Regions from separate parts of the Mediterraneibacter sp. 210702-DFI.5.30 genome, predicted to be linked through region 2. Evidence: predicted binding sites of a transcription regulator. Region 2 holds the regulator's gene; the other holds the start of a gene.
What was found. Region 2 encodes Rex, which represses fermentation and respiration genes when NADH is low (regulators of the CRP and FNR family bind a similar motif). Its sites were predicted from a motif close to ATTGTTAANTANTTAACAAT; they were not measured.

Region 1 (8,272 bases), on a different contig from region 2:
GAATGAAGAAACCAGAAGAATGGTTTTGGAATGTTTGGAAGAAATGAAGAAGAATAACGGAGTGATTCCGGTAAAAGAGAATATCGTTACAGTGTCTGGCCATCCGGTGAATCAGATGATCAAAATAGTGATCGTTAATCACAGCAAAGGTGCTGCGTGTAATTCAGAAACAGATCTCTGGTCAAATGTACTTGCTACATTTGATTCTGAAGCAAGAAGACTTGGATATCTTTATGGAGTGACGTATTTAAATGATGACATTGCGCAAACAGAAGCAGTAATTACGGAATGTAATATGGATTTTGTGGCAGGCGTTCTTCTTTTTGGAACCGAATTAAAAGAAGAAGATCAAAACCTGCTTGAAAGAATCAAAAAACCATTGGTTCTTTATGACTGTGAACTTCCAGATAGTCGGTATAGCAGCGTATGTACAGACAATAGACAAATGCTAAAAAGTGCTGTGGATTATCTGTACAAGGAAGGTGCATCAGATATTTATTATTTCTGCACAGGGAAAGATAATTATAATTATCGAGTTCGTAAAGAAGCATTTTTAAATACAAAGTCTAACGAAGATACTGCATCTGCAAAACATATTCTTGATCTTGGAGATGAAATTCCAAAGATAACGGAGACTTTGTTAGACTGGTTGAGAAAAAATCCGCTTCCGCAAGGAATTTTATTTGAAAATCAACAGATTTCAATCGGTGCGTTGACGGCGCTTCGAAAGTATGGAGTGAACATCCCACAGGAAGTGAAAATTGTCGGATTTGGTATGATTCCTGACTATATATATCAGGATCTAAAGTTGGTACAAATGAGAATATCTGAAATAGAAGGTGTTCTTCTTACAATGGATTTACTGGATAAAAAGATTCGTCAGTATTCAATGTCTAAAGTTAAGATATACACAGAAGCAGAAATGATTATAAGTTAAAATAATCGTAAGACAAAAGAACAAGATGAACAAAAAGAGTTTTTGGATTGTGTGAAAATTCACAAGATTCAGAAACTCTTTTTGATTATTCGCATAATTATATTGATTTGTAAGAGAATGAGTTGTAAAAATCATACAAATACAACACCATAATTATTAAAAAACTGGTATAATATAATAGTGAAAAATTTATCAATTTCAATCTGCAGCGAGATGATAAAAGAACGGGAAAAGAAAACAAATTGGAGGAACAGAAAATGAATGAATATTTTCCACATTTATTTGAACCAATTAAGATTGGGAAGACAACGGTAAAGAACAGAATCTTTATGCCGCCGATTTCCACAAACATGGCAGATAAAGGCTATGTGACAGATGCGTTGGTTGAGCATTATTCAGCCAGAGCGAAGGGCGGAGTTGGACTGATCGTTACAGAAGTTACGACAGTAGAGCCGGTATATACATACTTGCCGGGAGATATGTCAATCTATGATGACTCTTATATTCCGGGATGGAAGAAACTGGTAGATGCAGTGCATCAGTATGATACGAAGATCTTAGCACAGCTATTTCATCCGGCTTATATGGCATTTCCAATTCCGGGAACGCCTCAGCTGATCGCACCGTCCAATGTCGGTCCTTATTATGCGAAGTCAGCACCGAGAGCAGTAACAGTAGAAGAACTGCATGTACTTGTTCAGCAGTTTGGAGAGGCTGCACGCCGTTTCCAGATCGCAGGCGGAGACGGAGTCGAGATCCAGTGTGCACATGCGCATGGACTGCTCGGTGGATTCCTCACACCACTTTATAATAAGAGAACAGATGAGTACGGCGGAGACATTAACGGACGTCTCAGACTGACACTTGAAGTAATTGCAAAGATCCGTGAACTTTGTGGTGATGATTTCATTATTGATGTTCGTATTTCAGGAGATGAGTACAGTGAAGGTGGTCTGACACTGAACGACATGATCTATGTATCCAAACAGCTTGAGAAAACAGGTGTTGATTTCATCCATGTTTCCGGAGGAAATACGATCAAGAGAGGAAGTTCCATGCCTGCACCTGGTACATCACCGGCACCGCATGCACACGCAAGTGAGGAGATCAGAAAGCATGTGAATATTCCGGTATCTACAGTTGCAAGAATCAATGAACCATGGGTAGCGGAAGAACTTATCGCAAACGGAAAGACAGATATCTGTATGATTGGTCGTCCGAACCTGTGTGACAGTGAATTTGTTAATAAAGCTGCAGAAGGAAAAACAGATGATATCCGTCCATGTATCGGATGTGGACGTTGCCTGACAGGAATCATGTTTGGTAATCCGATCAGCTGTACAGTGAATCCATCTGTAGAGTCTGACGAGATCAAAGAAGCAGACGAGAAGAAGAAAGTTCTTGTGATCGGTGCAGGTCCGGCAGGAATGGAAGCGGCTTATGTTGCCAAGAAACGCGGACATGAGGTTGTTCTTTGCGAAAAGAGTGGTGAGTTCGGAGGACTCTTAAGACTTGCAGCAGTTCCAATCGCCAAGCAGGAACTTTGTAAAGTAATCAAATTCATGGCACGTCGTCTGAAAAACGAAGGAATTGAAGTTCGTATGAACTGCGAAGTAACACCGGAAATGCTTGCGGGAGAATTTAAGGATTATGAGGTTGTCTGTTCTACAGGAGCAGTTCCGAAGGAAATCCCTCCATTCAAAGTATTTAAGCAGACAATGACAGCAGATGATGTACTTGCAGGAAGAAAATATCCGGGAAGAAAGATTGTTATTCTTGGAGGCGGATCGGTCGGATGTGAGACAGCAGATTATCTTGCACCACTGATTGATGACATGTTCCCTGCAAACCGTGACATTACAGTGATCGAGATGACGCCATCACTGATGCCGGGTGAAGGCGGAGCAGCTAAGAGTCAGCTGACAATGAGACTCAAGAGAAAAGGTGTGAAGATTGAACTGAACAGTCAGGTGACGAAGGTTGATGAGACTACGATCACTTATGAGAAAGACGGACAGGAATATCATATCACAGATGCGGATACACTGATCTTTGCAGTCGGTTATGCACCGAACAAGGTAGAGACTACAGAAGAGAGAGTTCATTTTATCGGAGACTGTGATAAAGTCGGAACTCTGAAAGATGCAATTGCTGCAGGACATAAACTGGCAGAAGAATTATAATTGCTAAAAGAGATGTCAGCAAATGCTGACAAAAATTATGCATGAAGTCTCAAGTATGTTAATTTGAAAGACATTAAAAATAAAGCAGAACGGAGAAAAAAGATGGGGAATAAATTATCAGAACCAATTAAAGTTGGAGATCTTACTTTTAAAAACAGAATCATGTTTCCACCGCTCACAACAGGTTATGAAGAAAGAGACGGATCGATTGGGGAGAGAAGTCTGAATTTCTATGAAAGACTTGCGAAAGGTGGAGCAGCATATGTTGTTATCGGAGATGTAGCTCCTGTAAGAACAGCTTCACCGACACCAAAGCTTTATGATGACAGTCAGATTCCAGTATATAAAAATCTGGCAGATACATTACATAAGTATGATTGTAAGCTTGCACTTCAGTTATTCCATCCGGAGTATGATGTTCCTGGAGTTGGACGCATGATCATGGAGGCAGGTATTGCAAGACAGGCTGCGGCAAAAGCACAGGCAGAGGGAAACGCAGAAGAAGCAAAGAAACAGATGGAAGAATGCGACAGACTTACGAAAGGCGCTTATGCAAAACTTCATCATGATATGCAGCATTTTGTAACAGAGGCAACGGTTGAGCAGTTAGAAGATATTAAAAACAGTATCGCTGCATGTGCAGCAAAGGCGCAGAAAGCAGGAATCGATGCGATTGAAGTACATGGAGATCGTCTTCTTGGTTCCCTTTGTTCAAAAATTCTGAACCATAGAGAAGATCAGTATGGAGGAAGTCTTGAGAACCGTACAAGATATGCACTCGAAGTAGTAGCAGCAATCAAAGAAGCTGCACCGGATCTTATGATTGAGTATAAACTGCCAATCATTACAGTAAATCCTGATGGATCACTTCGTGGAAAAGGCGGACTTGAGGCAGAAGAAGGAATCCGGTTTGCAAAGATGCTTGATGAGGCTGGAATCGATATGATTCAGGTTGCTCAGGCGAACCATACAGGAAACATGGGAGATACAATCCCGCCGATGGGAGATGTTCCGTATAACTGGACACTTCCGGTAGCCAGAGAAGTGAAAAAACTGGTATCAGTTCCGGTTGCAACAGTTGGTCGTGTTGTCAGCTTAGAAGCAGGAGAGAAGATCCTCGAAGACGGAGATGCCGATATCGTAGCTTATGGACGTTCCATGCTTGCAGATGCAGATATTGCCAATAAAGCTATATCCGGAGAGTGCATCAGAGAATGCTTGAACTGTAATAAAGGATGCGTAGATGCAATTCAGGGACGTAAATACATTTCCTGCGTATTAAATGCAGAGAACGGAAACGAAGGAACTATATTTATCAAACCTGCAGACGAGAAGAAAAAGGTTGCAGTTGTAGGTGCAGGAATCGCCGGACTTGAGGCAGCAAGAGTTGCAGCAAAACGTGGACATGAAGTAACCGTATTTGAGAAATCAGATAAGATTGGTGGACAGATTCATTTGGCAGCAGTTCCGCCAAGAAAGAGCGAGATTTTAAGATCTATTGAATATTATGAGAAGATTCTACCAGAACTTTCTGTAGATGTGAAATTAAATACAGAAGCAGATTGTGAAGAGCTGAATAAGTTTGATCATGTAATTCTTGCCATCGGTGCGCATAACATGGATCTTCCAATGTCTGTTACAGACAGCAATGTTGTTTCTGCCTGGGATGTTCTTGCAGGATGCGAAGTGAGTGGAGCATGTGCAGTACTTGGCGGAGGATTAGTTGGAACTGAAACAGCAGAATTCCTTGCACAGAAAGGTCTCAAAGTAAGCATTGTCGAGATGCTGGATCAGATTGCAACAGGAGAATCCGAGACAGTAATGCCACTGATCAAAAAAGACTTTGAAGAACACGATGTAAAAGAGTATGTGAATACAAGAGTGAATTCCATCGAGAATAATGTGATTCATGCTGTGAATACAAAAGACGAGTCAGAGGTTACAATTGAAGCTGATACAATTGTGAATGCACTTGGGTCTAAGAAGAATCTCTTCGACGACAGTAAGCTGACAGTTCCATTTGTATATGTTGGAGACTGTAGCGGTGAGAGAACAGCAGATATCTCAGCAGCAATCCGCAGCGGATATCAGGCTGGAAATGAAATCTGAGAATTTTTAAATTTTATTCAGTGAGAAAATAAGTAAAATACAGGGTGGTGCTGTAAACAGAAAATCTGTAGACAGTATCACCCTGTTTCAGTTATAATAAAATAAAATTTTTGTTATAAAAAATGAAAATGGAGCAAGGCTATGATAAACAAAGAACTATTTTATAAAGTAACATTAATTGATTGTAACGGAAAAGAATTGGAAGTTGCTAAATTTCTGCAGATTTTAACAGGAATGGAAAAAACAGAAACAAGAAGAATTGTAGCGAGTTTACCGTGTGTTTTGTATGAAGAGCTTGACGGAGAGGCGTGTTCTTATATTGAGGAGGCACTGGATTTCTATACAGCAAAATATAAGTTTGAACCAGTCGGTGATGAAAAAGAAGTGTATGAAGTAGATCCATCGGTGTATCCTTCAAAACAGGTGATCGCGCTTGGAAGTATGGTTGATTACATCGGAAAGAGGTCAGAGTTTGTAAGCATCGCGAGAAAATATGATTTCCCGAAGAATGTGAGCCTGAATGATACGCCATTCTTAGTAAAAGATGGTTTGGCAGAAGAACAGGCAGTGAACCTGCGGCAGGATCTTCGCAATATGGGAATGTTTGCGCTGATTATGAGAAGTGGGGCAGAAGTCCAGCAGGTGAAGAAGAGGGGATTTTTAGCAGGGGTGTTTGCACGTTGAGATGAATAAAAGGGTTGTTTGATACAGACAGCTGTGAGTAGTGATTATATAGCCGATTTCTTACAGAAAATTCAATTGGATTTTATTGACACTTTTGCTGAGAAGGACTACAATATCTTTAGATTGTTAATTTAATAACATACAAATAAGGAGTTTAGGAGGCAGACAAAAATGGCAAATATTTTATGTAGTCCAAGCAAATATGTTCAAGGTGCAGGTGAGATGAAAAAGCTGGGTGAATATGCTCAGAAGTATGGTAAAAAAGCACTTGTACTGATCACAGAGTCGGGGTATAAACGTATTGAAGACGTTCTCAAAGTTGGATTTGAAGGATATGATATTGAACCAGTGTATGAGTATTTCAACAGAGAATGTAGCAAGACAGAAATTAATCGTTTGGTAGCCGTTATGAATGAAAAGGGCTGTGATGTTGTTATTGGTATTGGCGGAGGAAAGATCCTTGATACTGCGAAAGCAGTTGCTTATTACAAAGAAGTGCCGGTACTGATCTGTCCGACAATTGCATCTACAGATGCGCCATGCAGTGCACTTTCTGTTATTTATACTGATGAAGGCGTATTCGAAGAATACTTATTCCTCCCAGCTAATCCAAACATGGTTCTGATGGACACAGAAATCATTGCAAAATCACCAGTCAGACTGACAGTTTCCGGAATGGGTGATGCACTTGCAACTTATTTTGAAGCAAGAGCCTGTCAGGCTAGCGAAGCAACAACTTGTGCTGGTGGAAATGTTACTATGGCAGCGATGTCACTCGCAAAACTGTGCTTTGATACATTGATGAATGAAGGTGTGAAGGCAAAACTTGCTCTGGAAGCAGGAGCCTGCACAAAAGCTGTTGAGAAGGTAATTGAAGCTAATACATTGCTTAGTGGAATCGGATTTGAGAGTGGCGGTCTTGCAGGAGCACATGCAATCCATAATGGATTCACAGTTTTGGACGAGTGTCATCATATGTATCATGGAGAGAAAGTTGCATTTGGAACAATCACACAGCTTGTTCTGGAAGACATTCCGGCAGAAGAACTGGAAGACATTATAGATTGGTGCATTGAACTGGGACTTCCTGTTACATTAAAAGAACTTGGTATTACAGAAGTGACAGACGAGAAGCTTATGGCAGTTGCGACAGCAGCCTGTGCAGAGAATGATACACTTCATAACATGCCATTTGAGGTGACACCTGAGACTGTATGCGCAGCAATTAAAGCAGCAGATGCTTACGGAAGATATTTCCTGGGAGAATAGAATATAGGAAATAGGACACCATTTCGTTAAAATAGAAAAACCAATTTGACAAACTGATTTTCTGTGGTATAATTTTCATGCTGTGAAAAACAGCCGACAGTTCATTTGTACCTTCCTGTCGAAAAACAAAACCAGGGCTAGTTAAGAAGATTCTAGGCTCTGCGTGCAAAGAAGTACGCAGAGCTTTTTATATTCAGGAAATATTTTCCATATATATAAAACGCTCCGCTTAGGATACACAGCTCTTAAAAGGTACATACATTTCAAATACAGGAGAGTTGAAATATGTATTATTTGCAAACAAAAGCCAGTTTTGACGCAGCGCATTTTTTATGGAAATACGAAGGAAAATGCAGAAATATCCACGGACATCGTTGGAATGTTGTTGCAAAAATCAAAAGTCAGGAGCTGGAGCAAGAAGGACAGACACGAGGAATGGTAGTGGACTTTGGTAATCTGAAAAAGGATCTGAAAAAACTTTGCGATTCCTTTGATCATAGTCTGATTTACGAGACAGGATCACTGAAAGCAGAAACAGTAGCTGCACTTCAGAATGAGGACTTTCATCTGGAGAAAGTTTCTTTTCGTCCTACGGCAGAGAATTTCGCATATTATTTCTACAAGGAATTAACGGAATTGGGATATGAGGTTCATTGTGTGGAAGTATATGAGACACCGAATAATTGTGCGGTTTATGAGGAAGAGTAGATGAAAGTAGTAGAAAAATTCACCAGTATTAATGGGGAAGGCACACGGGCGGGAGAATTGGCAGTCTTTGTTCGTTTCAAAGGGTGCAACCTGCGTTGTAGCTATTGTGATACTATGTGGGCCAATGAACCGGATTGCCCATATGAAGAGGAAACCCCGGAAGAGATTTTAAATTATGTTTTAGGAACCGGAATTCACAATGTGACACTTACAGGTGGAGAACCGTTACTGCAAAAAGACATCAGAGAATTGATCCACCTTCTTTTACAAGCCGGTTTACAGGTCGAAATTGAGACAAATGGCGCAGTTGATTTATCTGCATTTTGTGAAGAACGACCGGTATTTACAATGGATTATAAGTTACCGTCAAGTGGGTGCGAAG
Region 2 (8,272 bases):
AGTAACCGGATCCATGAATTTTGCTTCCGGAATCTCTGTTACATCTACCATAAACTGATCCATGCAGACTCTTCCTACAATATCTGCACGTTTTCCATGGATAAGAACATAGCCTTTATTTGAAAGGGAACGCGGATATCCGTCACCGTATCCGACAGGAATCGTAGCGATCCGCATCTTCTTTGGCGCGACGAAAGTTCCACCGTAACTGATGGAAGTTCCTTTTTCCACATCCTTTACAAAGCTGATATGGCTGATTAATTCCAGTGCCGGTTTCAGGTCAACAGCATCTTTTTTCACTTCATCTGACGGATACATTCCATAAATAGAGATTCCGGCTCTGGCAAGATCATGCTTCATATCTGGAAAATCAATAATTCCGGCACTGTTATCACAATCATAATAGGAGATCTGGACTCCATTTTTTTCTAACTGTTCTTTCATCCAGAGGAATTTTTCATGTTGGGTAAATGTATAAGACTTGTCAAATTCATCTGCCTTTGCAAAGTGTGTGAACATTCCTTCCATTTTAATATTAGGAAGTTTGCTGATTCTGGAAATTGTCTCAACACTCTCTTTGCTTACTTTGAATCCAATTCGTCCCATTCCTGTATCGATTTTTATGTGAAGAAATGCGGTCTTTCCTGACCTTACGGCAGCATCAGCCATTCCCTTGGCCATCTCTTCTGTATAAACTGCTGCACGGATTTCTTTTTCAACCATTTCTTCATACTCATCAGGAAAAACACAGCCAAGAATCAAGATTGGTTTCTTGATTCCATGTGCTCTTAAAGTTCTTGCTTCTCCCATGCATGCTACAGCGTAACCCCAGATATAAGGCGTTTCCTCAAACATTTCCGCAAGAGGAACTGCTCCGTGTCCGTATGCATCCGTCTTGATAACAGCTATTAAACGTCCCTCCTGACCAATGCGATTTTTCATCTGTTCCATATTATATGCAATTGCGTCCAGATTGATCCGGGCACATACTCTGTTATACTGTTTCATAATTTATCTGCACTCCTTTGCATTCTTCATTGCATCGGCCATGCCCTGAATTAGGTCTCTGGCTAATACGCTGTAACTTCCTTTGCTCTTTTTCGCTTCATCTCCACCACAGGCATGTAGGAAAACTCCCACAGTAGTGGCTTCAAATGGTGCCATATGCTGTGCAAGAAGTCCTGCAATCGTTCCGGCGAGAACGTCTCCGGAACCACCTTTTGCCATAGAGTTATTACCAGCGAGATTTACAAATCTCTGCCGATTTGTCTGTGCGACAACAGTACGACTGTCTTTTAACACACAGATTATGGATGATTTTGTATCCGGTCCGGATTGTTTTATGATCTGATCAAGTGCCTGGAAGCGATCTTCCATGATCGTATCAATACTCCATCCGGTCAGCCTTGACATTTCTTTCATATGTGGAGTTAAAATCACAGGTGCACAACATTGATTTAATAACTCTATATTCCTGCTCAGTAAATTAAGTCCATCGGCATCTATGACACATGGACAAGATACATTTTTCAATACATTTTTCAATATCTTTTCGGAAATCTGTCCCATTCCAAGTCCACAGCCAATACAAACCACATCAGCCCAGTCAAGAAGATGAGACAGTTGACTGTCATCATAAGAATCATAGCAGGATATGATTGCCTCCGGAAGAAGTTCCTGCAGTGCCAGACGGTTTTCACTTGCTGTATAAATCTGTACTAGACCGGCACCAACTGTATAGGCAGCACAGGCAGAAAGAAATGCAGCACCAGCCATCCCGGGACTTCCGGTGATCATAAGAACTTTTCCATAACTTCCCTTGTGCGAATTCATCATTCTCGAAGGAAGAAGTTTTTCAAGATCATTTTTGTCAAAGGTATAACAAACATCCAGGCGATTCGAAAAATATTTCGGATCAATTCCAATCGCAACCGGAATGCTCTCTCCTGCATACGACTTGCCAGGGAAAAGCTCACAGCCTAATTTTACACATGCCATACATACTGTAAGGTCGGCTCGAAATGCTGTCCCAAGAATCTTTCCTGTTGCAGCACAGATTCCGGATGGAATATCAACAGCAACTTTTTCTGCATCCTGAAGATTCATCCAGTCAATCACATCTTTATAATGTTCTGTGATTTCACGGCAGAGTCCAACACCAAATACAGCATCAATTATTACAGTATATTCTTCATCCGGGAATTCTGTGAATACAGAAATCCCCATATTTTCTACAATCTGTTTCTGACATCGACATTCTTCACTTAAAGAAGCTTCTTTCCCTGCAAATAGTACATCTGCATGCTTTCCCTGTTCGGTTAAGAGCCTTGCTACTGCAAATCCGTCGCCACCATTGTTGCCGCTTCCACAAACAATCAGACTTTTTTCTGTGGAAATATTTTTCTTATGCATTGTCTCGACAATCTGAAGTGCTGCACGTTCCATAAGTACAAGGGATGGAATCCCAATTTCATGAATTGTGTGTGCATCAGCTTCACTCATCTGCTTCCCATTTGGAAGATATCTCATGCTTATCGCCTGACCTTTCTAACATTATTAATTCCTTTTAACATGAACAGATGCTGCGAAACCTCCTTTTGTCAGTTGGTCCCACAGCATCCTTGCAGCTTTGCTAGATTCTATTCTTTATCCTGCTGACAAAGGTTGTAAGATAACTTCATCAGTGTGTCAGATAAATGTACGTTCTCAACGACCACATCCTTTGGAAGGGAAAGGTCTGTATGTGCAAAATTCCAAATTCCCTTCACACCGTTATCTACCAGAATATCAGCCACTTCAATTGCTTTTGATTTTGGAAGTGTCAGTGCAGCAATTTCAATGTCATTATTCTTAAGAAAATCTTCCAGTTCATCAACCATACGCACAGGAATCCCCCTGATCGTTACGCCTTCCAGTCGAGGATTCACATCGAAAAGACTTTTCAGAATAAATCCGCTTCTTTCGAAGGAAGCATAGTTTGCCAGTGCCTGTCCTAAATTACCGGCACCAATGATAATAAAATTATGACATCTATCCAATCCTAAGATCTTTCCAATCTCTGTATAAAGATATTTCACATTGTATCCGTACCCCTGCTGGCCGAATCCACCGAAATTATTCAGATCCTGACGTATCTGTGAAGCCGTTACATGCATCTTCTTACTCAAGTCACTGGATGAAATTCTCTCTACGCCAGCCTCCAGCAGATCTCCCAGATATCTGTAGTACCTCGGAAGTCTGGAAATGACTGCGCGTGATATCTTTCTTTGTTCCAATTTTTAGCCCTCCACTCTTAAACTACTCTTTATTATATAAAAGAGTTAAAGTTCTGTCAAACTTTTGTTTTGCAAAAACCTTTAAAATCCATATATTTTCCTTGTATTTTCGACATTTTTCTATATAATGATAATGTTAGAAGTCAAAAAACGAGGTGAAAATATATGATACTCGCATGTCACAATATAGAAAAAGCGTTTGGGGAACGCGAAATTGTACGAGACGGCTCCTTTCATATTGAAGATCGTGAGAAAGCTGCTCTTGTCGGTGTGAACGGCGCCGGGAAATCAACAATCCTTAAGATGATCATCGGAGAAGAACCTCTTGATGGTGGAGATGTTATTCTCGCGAAAGGAAAGACACTCGGTTATCTTGCGCAGCGTCAGGATTTAAAATCCGGAAATACCATTTATGAGGAAGTAAAAAGTGCAAAGGCGGATATTTTTGCAATGGAAGCTCAGATTCGTTCCATTGAACATGAACTGAAGCATCTGGAGGGTGAGGAATTGCAGAGCCGCCTGGAGACCTACAATCGTCTACAGTCTGAATTTGATGCAAGAAACGGTTATGCCTGTGAAAGTGAGATTACAGGTGTATTAAAGGGACTTGGGTTTACGGAAGACGATTTTAATAAACAGACAGATACACTTTCAGGAGGTCAGAAGACCCGTGTTTCTCTCGGAAAATTACTGCTTACAAGTCCGGATATCCTCCTGCTTGATGAGCCGACAAACCACCTGGATCTGAATTCCATTGCCTGGCTGGAAACATATCTGATCAATTATTCCGGAGCGGTATTTATCGTCTCCCATGACCGTTATTTCCTGAATCGTGTTGTCACAAAAGTTGTTGAGATTGACAATGCACAGGTTCGCATGTACCTTGGAAATTATAAAGATTATGCAATGAAAAAACAGCAGATCCGAGATGCACAGCTGAAAGAATACATGAATCAGCAGCGTGAGATCAAACATCAGCAGGCTGTTATTGATAAATTAAAGTCTTTCAATCGTGAAAAATCAATCAAACGTGCAGAGAGTCGTGAGAAAATGCTTGACAGGATTACGCCATTGGACAAACCGGTTGACAGTACGAAAGAAATGCATTTTACGCTGGAACCATCGCAGATCAGCGGAAATGATGTTCTTACAGTGGAACATCTCTCAAAGCAATTTGACAGTCAGGTTCTCTTCAGTGATATCAGTTTTGAAATCAAACGTGGCGAACATGTCGCTGTGATTGGTGATAACGGAACCGGAAAGACAACACTTTTAAAGATCATTAATCAGGTTATCGCAGCGGATCAGGGCGAATTCACACTTGGATCCAAAGTGACGATTGGTTATTACGACCAGGAACATCACGTACTTCATGATGATAAGACCATTTTTGATGAGATTTCTGATGACTATCCTGATCTTACCAATACACAGATCAGAAATACACTCGCTGCATTCCAGTTTACCGGAGATGAAGTGTTCAAAGAAATTCATACGTTAAGCGGTGGAGAAAAAGGCCGCGTATCACTTGCCAAACTTATGCTTTCGGAAGCAAATTTTCTAATCCTTGATGAGCCAACCAACCATCTGGATATTACTTCCAAAGAAATTCTGGAAGAAGCATTAAATAACTACAGCGGAACGATACTTTATGTATCCCATGACCGTTATTTTATCAATCAGACCGCCTCCCGGATCCTTGAACTGGTGAATCAGACATTTGTTAATTACATCGGAAACTACGATTATTATCTGGAGAAAAAAGAAGCACTGACACTTGCTTATGCTTCTGGAAATGAAACAAATGCAGAAAATGTATCCAATTCAGGCAATTCTGCTGCATCCACTCCTGCTTCGGATTCAAAATTAAGCTGGCAGGAACAGAAGGAACAGCAGGCACGTGAACGTAAACGGAAAAATGAGTTGAAGAAAACAGAGGAAGAAATTGCAAAACTTGAAGATCGCAACACAGAGATTGACGAGGAACTGACGAAAGAGGAAGTTTATTCGAACTCTATTGAGTGCCAGAAACTTTCAACAGAACGCGCTGCAAATGAAGCAAGATTAGAAGAATTGTATGAATTGTGGGAAGAATTAGCAGAATAATGAATCTGCATAACAGTAATCGCCTGACAGCTACTATTTATGGTAACTGTCAGGCGATTTGTTTTAAGATTACATTTTCAAATTTAGTCAAACTCGAATTGGGATCAAGGTTTGTTTCTATACTGTACCGGTGTGATATTATACAGTTTTTTAAATGTTCTGTTAAAATGCTCTACATTCTGATATCCCACAGATTCTGCAATACTTTCTACAGTTGCACTGCTGCTCTTAAGCATTGCTCTTGCCTTTTTCATACGGATTTCTTTCAGAATATCTCCGAATGTCATTCCTGATTTTTCTTTAATATATTTTGACAAATATGGTTTTGAAAGGAAGAACTTCTCAGCAAGATCGTCCAATGTAACTTCTTTATAATTTGCGTAAATATAATTTGTAATATCTAATAATCTTTCATCCTTGCATGTCTGGGATCTCTGTACGCTATCCAATTTATTCACTGCAACAACGAGTGCTTCAATAGATGCTTTGATAATATCGGCATCAACTCCGACACCCCAGTAACGCTTCTTGTTGGAAATAACACCGACATAAGCAACAGCTCTGGAAGAAGATCCTTTTGTCAAAGAATGCTCCTCGTAAAATGCAAGTTCAAATTCGATATCAAAATAATGCTTGATCGCATTGCTGACAGCATCCAGACGTCCGTTTCCAACACCTGTGATCTTGCGGTTGCTTCCATTGTGGTGAATCGTTGCTTCTGCGACAATTCCATCTTCTTGTTTAAAGTGGCATTCATCAACACTGAAAATTGGTTTCGCATTGATGTAATGGTCTTCAAAGATATGATATACATTGTCTGGTGTAAGTTCTTCGTGAGCCTTGTCGGAAACATCTTTTACAAGATATCCGACTTCTTCTCTCATCTTTTCCGGTAAGCTGATTCCAAAGCTCTGCTTCAGGATATAGTTTACGCCACCCTTTCCTGACTGGCTGTTAATACGAATTACATCGGAATCGTATCTTCTGCCAACATCCTGTGGATCGATCGGGAGATATGGAACAGTCCATGTCTGACAGTCATGCTCCTCTCTCCAGGTCATACCTTTCGCGATCGCATCCTGATGTGAACCGGAGAATGCTGTAAATACAAGATCTCCTGCATATGGCTGGCGCGGAGAAACTTTCATTCTTGTCACGCGTTCATAGATTTCACAAATGTCACTCATATTAGAGAAATCAAGTTCCGGATTCACACCCTGAGAAAACATATTCATTGCAAGTGTAATAATATCTACGTTACCTGTTCTTTCTCCGTTTCCGAACAATGTTCCTTCGATTTTATCAGCACCGGCAAGGATTCCAAGCTCAGCATCTGAAACTCCTGATCCTCTGTCATTGTGCGGATGCAGAGAAAGAATTACATTCTCTCTGTCGCGCAGATGCTTGTTAAAATACTCTACCTGACTTGCGAATACATGAGGCATAGCATTTTCCACTGTTGTAGGCAGGTTGATGATCGCTTTGTTATCAGCTGTTGGCTGCCAGATCTCAAGGACTGCGTTGCAGACTTCTAATGCATAGTCAACTTCTGTTCCCTGAAAACTTTCCGGACTGTACTGGAATGTAAAGTTTCCATCTGTTTCTTCTGCTAACTCTTTCAAAAGCTTTGCACCGTCAATTGCAATCTGTTTTACCTGCTCTTTATCTTTCTTAAATACCTGTTCTCTTTGTGCAACAGATGTTGAATTATATACATGGATAATAGCATGTGGAGCACCTTTGACAGCGTCAAATGTTTTTCTGATAATATGCTCTCTTGCCTGTGTCAGAACCTGGATCGTAACGTCATCCGGAATCATGTTCTGCTCGATCAATGTTCTTAAAAACTGATATTCCGTCTCAGACGCAGCCGGGAATCCAACTTCGATCATCTTGAATCCTACATCCACAAGCAACTGGAAGAATTCCAACTTTTCATCCAGACTCATCGGCTCGATCAGTGCCTGGTTACCATCTCTCAAGTCAACACTGCACCAGATTGGTGCTTTGTCAATTGAATCTTTCTTTACCCAGTCATAACATGGCTCAGGTGGCATAAAGTAAGTCTTTTCGTATTTCCTCCAGTTTTCCATAATGTGTACCTCTCTTATATTTAATCAATTTAGTTGTTGTTTTTTAACACTCGTTTATATTAGCACAGGAAAGTCTTAGATTGTAGTGACTATTTTAATCACCTCACTTGATCTTTCTTAATATTTTCTGCTTTTTGGTACGAATTTTGTATAGAAAACAGGTGGAAAATATATTCCACACATTTTTTGAAGGTTCTCTTTTCTGCATTCTGTGTTGTATAGACGGGATATTCACGGATCAATTTGTCATTTAACGTGCAGCGAATCCTGCCGACTTGCATTCCTTTCTTTACAGGAGCATCCAATTGATCAGGAATCTCATAGTCAACAGAAATCGTTTCATCTTCTTTCAATAGGAAAGAGAGCGGTCTCAGATTTGCAGTAAGAGGAATTTTGGTTCCGTTTTTACCGGGATAATCTATCGTATCTGAACGTGCCTTTATCCCATTATTTATAAATATCTGCCGGACAGGTAATTCAATTTCAAATGTCTTATATTGATAATGATCTAAAGCATAAGTCATAAGAGTTCTCATATCGGACCATTTATAACTCTTATTATTTGGCCATCCACAGGCAAGAAGTGCAACAATAAATGTCCGCTCATCTCTACGCAACGCACCGACATAACAATATCCGGCATCTGAAGTAAATCCTGTTTTTCCGGAAAGAGCGCCGTCCATCATATTTAAGAATGCATTATGATTATAACAGCTGAACGACCGTTTTCCTTCAACATCTTGAAACTGATAGGTTTCGGTACGCGTGATCGTAAGAAATTCTTCCTGTTTCTTAGAA

Region 1: a site for Rex is predicted at 6,036-6,055, ahead of LI126_RS03875 (glycerol dehydrogenase). Genes of this name have one in related genera too.

Annotation. Positions count from the first base shown of each region.
Region 1 covers NZ_JAJCME010000003.1:43,708-51,979, reverse strand. The annotation lists gene LI126_RS03895 (LacI family DNA-binding transcriptional regulator) at 1-937, shown strand, start outside; gene LI126_RS03890 (NAD(P)/FAD-dependent oxidoreductase) at 1,195-3,120, shown strand; gene bilR (bilirubin reductase, long form) at 3,223-5,229, shown strand; gene LI126_RS03880 (hypothetical protein) at 5,371-5,913, shown strand; gene LI126_RS03875 (glycerol dehydrogenase) at 6,085-7,182, shown strand; gene queD (6-carboxytetrahydropterin synthase QueD) at 7,468-7,890, shown strand; gene queE (putative 7-carboxy-7-deazaguanine synthase QueE) at 7,891-8,272, shown strand, end outside.
Region 2 covers NZ_JAJCME010000006.1:191,584-199,855, forward strand. The annotation lists gene alr (alanine racemase) at 1-1,008, opposite strand, end outside; gene LI126_RS08615 (NAD(P)H-hydrate dehydratase) at 1,012-2,529, opposite strand; gene LI126_RS08620 (redox-sensing transcriptional repressor Rex) at 2,640-3,275, opposite strand; gene abc-f (ribosomal protection-like ABC-F family protein) at 3,441-5,381, shown strand; gene LI126_RS08630 (2-isopropylmalate synthase) at 5,486-7,474, opposite strand; gene LI126_RS08635 (D-alanyl-D-alanine carboxypeptidase family protein) at 7,573-8,272, opposite strand, start outside.